Linked DNA regions of Marinomonas mediterranea MMB-1. The protein of the gene in region 1 interacts with the protein of each later gene in a pairwise test. Links are inferred from orthologs where the notes say so. Each region holds a gene or a part of one and is shown on either strand. Other genes may lie near its edges.

Region 1 (3,198 bases):
CGTAGGACCAAATAATAAAGTAGAGAGGGAATCCCACGATACCAATCAGTCCAATATAAAATGCGTAAGGGAGATAATAGCCCGCGCTGTGATCGCAAGCATTTTTAAGGCGACTAACCAATATGTGGAACCACAATTTCATGGGGAGCATAAGGTTCTTCCTTGCCTAGTTATTGATTAGTTTATACTCGTCTCACTTAATACTCTAGGGAAGGTGTGAACAAGTCCACTGGCTTGAGCATGTTGACGACTCATAGTTATTCGTACCTTCCCTGGTAATATGCTGCAGAGTTTCATTGTCTTTTTGATTAGAACAGGTTTTCCAAGGCGGATTCTGTTTTCTTTTCTTGCTGCGTTTCACTCACGGTGGATTGCGTTTCTGTTTTTTGAACGGCTACGATGCGTTTTGCTGGCACATTAGCTTGTCTGAATACTTCAAATATAGCATTTTTTTGCCCTGGTAAGGCACGCTCACCTGTTTTCGGGTCGATGCGCACGGTAATCAATGAGGAAGGCTTATCAATGTAAGACTTAGGCTCTTCAGTGAGCACGTGACGCATATATGAGATCCAAGAAGGTAACGAGACGGATCCGCCCCATTCTACACGCCCTAGTGGTGAAGAGTTGTCGAATCCGCTCCAGACCGACGTTACAATATGGCCATTAAAGCCTGAGAACCAAGCATCTCGTCCATCGTTTGTTGTTCCGGTTTTACCCGCAATGTCGTCGCGTTTTAGTACTCGCGCGCGGCGGCCTGTACCGTATTTTATAACGTCACGCATGATGTCATAAATAATGTAAGTAACATCTGGATCAAGAACACGTGGCGCGACGGGTAAGGTAGCGAAGCTGCCATTGACGTTAAATAACCCCATTTGAGCGTCTTCTTCTGAGGCTTTATCAAGCAGAGTACATTGTTTGCATACCGTCATCGGTTCAGATTGGAACAGTACCTTACCATTACGATCTTCAACACGATCGATTAGGAAGGGCTGAACTCGAAAGCCGCCATTTGAAAATACAGCGTAGCCCGTAGCGATTTGAAGCGGAGACAAGTTTGCGCTTCCTAATGATAGCGAGAGGTTATGAGGTAGCTTCTCAGAGTCGAACCCAAATCGTTTTAAAAATTCAAGCGTGGGTTTAATCCCCATCTCATCCAAAAGGCGAACAGAGACAACGTTTTGAGAGCGATATAGAGCCTGTCTTAAGCGTGTAGGACCATAAAACTTACCACCATCGTTTGTTGGACGCCAAGCAGTGGCTAAGTTTTTATCGTGAAAGACAACAGGAGCATCATTGATGATACTTGCGGCCGTATAGCCGCGGCTTAACGCGCTAGAATAAACGAATGGTTTGAAGTTAGAGCCGGGCTGACGCTTTGATTGCGTGACCCGATTGAACTTGTTTTGATAATAATCGAAGCCGCCAACCAAGGACTGAATCGCGCCGTTTCGACTGTCGAGAGAGACCAGTGCGCTTTGTGCTGCGGGCGTTTGAGCTAACCGCCAGCTTTGTTGAGTTTCACCTGTTTCTTTATCCGTGATTTCGACAGGGCGCAGTTGGATGACATCCCCCGCAACGACAATGTCGGCTACTGTTTTTGGCTCTGGCCCAGTTTTATTCTCATCGATATAAGGTTTCGCCCACTTCAACGCATCCCAAGTCAAAGCGACTTGCTTTCCTGATTCTAACCGCGCATCTAGTCCTTGTTCTTCCGTGTTAATGACAATAGCGGTTTGCCAGCCTTTAACATTGGATATTTTTTTGAGCTCTTTCGTTTGTTCTTTTAGGTCCGCTGCTACCAAGTCTGGACGGGATTCCAGTGGGCCTCGATAACCGTGCCTTTCGTCGTAACTGAGAACACCGTTATAGATGGCTTTGTTTGCCGCTTCTTGGCGATCCGAGATGATCGTCGTGTAAACCTTTAACCCTTCGTTGTATAAATCTTTGCCGAATGTTTCATACAGTTCTGAACGAACCATTTCGGACACATAGCTGGCTTCGATATCAGGAGAGACACCGTGGTTCTTCGCCGATATGGTCGCTTCAACCGCCTCTTGATAAGACTGCTTATCGATCATGCCAAGCGACAACATACGTTGAAGAATCCAATTTCGACGAATCAGGGCTCTGGATGGGTTAACAATGGGGTTGTAAAGCGATGGCGCTTTTGGAAGTCCAGCAATCATTGCGATTTGAGCAAGGCTGAGTTCAGCCAGCGGTTTACCATAATAGACCTGAGCGGCTGCTTCGAACCCGTAGGCTCGTTTACCCAAATAAATCTTGTTGACGTAGAGCTCTAAAATTTCCTGCTTAGAAAGCTCTTGCTCCATTTTTAAAGAAATTAAAATTTCGGTAAATTTACGGGTAAAGGTTTGCTCAAAAGAAAGGAAATAGTTTCGAGCAACCTGCATTGTAATCGTACTACCGCCACCGCGAATGCGTCCTGAACTTACTAATTGGAAGGCTGCCCGTCCCATGCCCATTATGTCGATTCCAGGGTGGTGATAGAAGTTTGTGTCTTCTGCTGCCAGTATGGCGCTTTCCAGTTCTTTAGGAATCTGATCAAAGTTGATGGGGGTGCGTCGTTGCTCGCCGTATTCGCCGATCAGTTTTTCATCGGCAGTATAAATACGTAAAGGGATTTGAAGCTCGATGTCTTTTAATTCGGCAACCGTGGGGATTTTGTCTTTTACTTGGTAGTACATTCCAACGGCAATACCCACACCAGCTAATGTTCCGACTAATCCCAGTGCAAGGACAATTTTTATAAACTTTGACATAGTTACCCAAATTATTAGAAATCTAAATGCGCGCGCCATTATAGCGGAAATATTATACAATACGCTGGTCTAGTTTAGGGTGAATCGTGTATTCTTGTTATCGTTTTTGACGAATTTTGCGATAAAAAGTTCGATAGAAAAAGAACATTACATTGCGGGCAGAAGATGCCCACTTGCCTATCGTGATATTTTAGACCGTACATAACAGGATGATATGTACGAACCATGAATTTTTATTTATCAAGGATGATGAATAGTGTCTCGAACTACATGGCTGGCTTCATACCAGCAGGGGGATTGGTGTCTTCAAACGGCCCCTAATACTTCTCCCATACCTTTTCCCGAGTTAGAAACTTCCTTTAGTGCTGCTAATACGACTCTCATTGTTGCGATTCCAGACGCTTGGATTGTTCAC
Region 2 (2,961 bases), 2.5 Mb from region 1 along the record:
ACGAAAATGCCGAAATGGGTAACGCAAGGTTATGATGATTATGCCAAGCGTCTCCCAAAGGATTTTGCATTAGAGCTAATAGAAATTCCTATGGCGCCGCGTGGTAAAAATGCCGATATAGCGAAAGCGATAAAGAAAGAAGGGGATGCGATGCTCGATGCCATCCCTTCTGGCGACAAAGTGATTGCTTTAGAAGTGCTGGGTAAGAATTGGTCGACGGATAAGTTGGCGGATCAAGCTGAGCAATGGCGTATGGATGGCTATAATATTTCACTTTTAGTCGGTGGACCAGACGGGTTAGATCCTCGCTGTACCGCAATGGCGAATCAAGCTTGGTCTCTTTCTGCGCTCACACTTCCTCACCCAATGGTTAGAATTATTCTCGCTGAGCAGGTGTATCGAGCTTGGACGCTTATGAATAATCATCCTTATCATCGTTGAGGGTGAAACTTGGGCCATAAACATCATATTTTTCGGAACTATCGGCAAGAGCAATCTCTTACGCAAAGGCGAGTGATATTCTCCGCTGTTTTTGTATTAATCCTTTCTCTTATTTTGATGTCTCGATTGTTTTATTTGCAAGTCGTTGAGCATCAGAGATACGTTACCAAAGCCGACGATAATCGAGTGATGCTTGTCACTGAGCCACCACCGCGTGGGCTTATTTACGATCGACATGGCGTTGTCTTAGCTGACAATCGTCCTATCCACAGTTTAACGATCACTCCCGAACGTGTTTCTAACTTGCCTAAACTCAAAGGAATGCTTTCCGGCATTTTGAACATATCTGAGGATGAGTGGCGGACGTTTGATCAACGACGTAAAGAATATAGGCGTCCTTATCAGTCTATTACACTAAAGTCACAATTGACGGATGAAGAGTGGGCAAAAGTTTCAGTTGATTTATACAAACTTGATGGGGTGCAGGTTGAGGCTCAATTAACCCGATATTACCCTTATGGTGAAGCATTTGCACATGCAATTGGTTACGTTGGTCGCATAACCGAAAAAGACTTAAAGCGAGTGGATAACCAGTCCTATCAAGGTGCTCAATTTATAGGTAAAACGGGTGTAGAAGGGTTTTATGAAAATGAGTTATTTGGCCGCCCTGGGATATCTAAGGTTGAAGTCAATGCTCGTGGCCGAATTATGGAAGAGTTGGAGAGACAAAACCCAGTACCAGGTCACGATCTTCATCTTTACCTCGATGCGCGTTTACAACAATACGCCTATGACTTACTTGGAGATTATAAAGGGTCCGTTGTCGCGTTAGACCCGAATACTGGTGGTATCTTAGCGTTGGTCTCGAAGCCGGGCTTTGATCCCAATTTATTTGTGCGTGGTATCTCCTCAAAAAACTACGCGTCTCTTAGAGATTCTAAACGCTTGCCGCTGTTTAATAGGGCGCTTCGAGGTGGTTATCCTCCCGCGTCGACAATAAAACCATTTATGGCACTTGCGGGCCTTGAATACGGCTTTTCTTCTTGGAACGAAAGCTATTATGCCAAAGGATTCTATCAAATAAATCCAAATGGCCGTCGCTATAGAGATTGGAAGCGAGAAGGTCATGGTTGGATTAATTTAGAGCGCTCCATTATTGAGTCTGTCGATACTTACTATTATCAATTAGCCCATAAAATGGGTATTACACCTATCCACAACTTTCTATCCCAATTCGGGTTCGGCGATCGAACGGTTCTCGACTTGAATGGTGCAGGAAAAGGGTTGTTGCCTTCAAATGAGTGGAAAAAAGCGAAATATAAAGAATCTTGGTATCCAGGGGACTCTGTAAACGTTGGGATCGGGCAGGGTTTTATGGTTGCGACGCCGATTCAAATCGCAACAGCAGTAACCGCGTTGGCTAATCGAGGGCATTACTACTCCCCACGTATGGTCGAAACCGTTGAGCAGGAACCGATTGATTTTGGGGTTGCCGGTGAAGATCATAAGATAAAGCTTAAGAACAACAAAAATTGGGAACGCATGGTGAACGCGATGCGAAAAGTAGTTACTGACTCGAAAGGAACGGCAAGACGCCTCCGTGGAACGGATTACTCAATTGCAGGTAAGACGGGAACGGGGCAAGTATTTAGTTTGCAAGAAGATGAGGAATACGATGCCAAGAACTTGGTAAAACGGCTTCACGATCATGCATTATTTATCGGCTTCGCCCCATCAGACAAGCCTGATATTGTCGTGTTCTCCATTTTTGAAAATGGCGGGAGTAGCTCCAAACCTGCTGATCTCACTAAGCAATTGTTTGATGCATATTTGAACGATGATTATCCAAAGCAGTATGATTTTCTAAAGGGAGATCAATCGTGAATGCTACTTGGTATCAAAGGTTTATACGTTTTACAAATGCCAGGTTATGGCGTTTGACTCACATCGATGTTCTATTAGCTGCTTCTCTTGTGTTGCTTATGTCTGGAGGCTTAGTCGTTTTGTATTCGGCTTCTGGACAGAATATGGAAATGGTTGAGCGGCAAGTCTTTCGTTTGGCATTAGGGTTTGCGGTGTGTCTGGCATTGGCGCAACTGCCGCCTAAATATATGTTACGAGCCTCTCCACTTTTGTTTGTTGCGATCGCGGGTTTACTTGTAGGCGTTTTGTTGTTTGGTGTGGGAGCGAAAGGCGCCCAACGTTGGTTGGAAATTCCGGGTGGGCCGAGATTTCAACCGTCTGAGATTATGAAGATTGTCATGCCCATGATGATTGCTTGGTATTTTGCGCATCGACCTTTGCCTCCATCATTTAAGCAAATAGCGACAGTTTTAGTGATTATCGTCATACCCGTTTTAATGATTGCGAAGCAGCCAGACCTAGGGACGTCTCTTTTAGTTGCTGTGTCCGGTTTGTTTGTCTTGTTTTTAGCTGGGCTTCCTTGGATATACATGCTTTCAGCGGGAGCTTGTGCGCCTGTTGCTGGGTATTTGCTTTGGCATGTCATGCATGATTATC

What was found. Proteins that work in one complex are often made in the same cells at the same time.
Region 2: the proteins of MARME_RS18715 (region 1) and mrdA interact in binary tests that used the Escherichia coli proteins (3 or more experiments, as listed by UniProt). The link is inferred for Marinomonas mediterranea MMB-1 from one-to-one orthologs.

The regions. Positions count from the first base shown.
Region 1 is NC_015276.1:4,102,302-4,105,499, reverse strand. Bases 47-3,170 are described here. They hold MARME_RS18715 (penicillin-binding protein 1A), read right to left. Parts: upstream 2,784-3,170; coding sequence 309-2,783; downstream 47-308. Other genes in these bases: MARME_RS18710 (hypothetical protein), read left to right, coding at 3,040-3,170; MARME_RS18720 (sensor histidine kinase), read right to left, coding at 47-151. In the rest of the region: more of MARME_RS18720, read right to left, coding at 1-46; more of MARME_RS18710, read left to right, coding at 3,171-3,198. UniProt on the Escherichia coli protein: Cell wall formation. Synthesis of cross-linked peptidoglycan from the lipid intermediates.
Region 2 is NC_015276.1:1,648,035-1,650,995, forward strand. Bases 1-2,887 are described here. They hold mrdA (penicillin-binding protein 2), read left to right. Parts: upstream 1-450; coding sequence 451-2,325; downstream 2,326-2,887. Other genes in these bases: rlmH (23S rRNA (pseudouridine(1915)-N(3))-methyltransferase RlmH), read left to right, coding at 1-441; rodA (rod shape-determining protein RodA), read left to right, coding at 2,322-2,887. In the rest of the region: more of rodA, read left to right, coding at 2,888-2,961. UniProt on the Escherichia coli protein: Catalyzes cross-linking of the peptidoglycan cell wall. Responsible for the determination of the rod shape of the cell. Is probably required for lateral peptidoglycan synthesis and maintenance of the correct diameter during lateral and centripetal growth.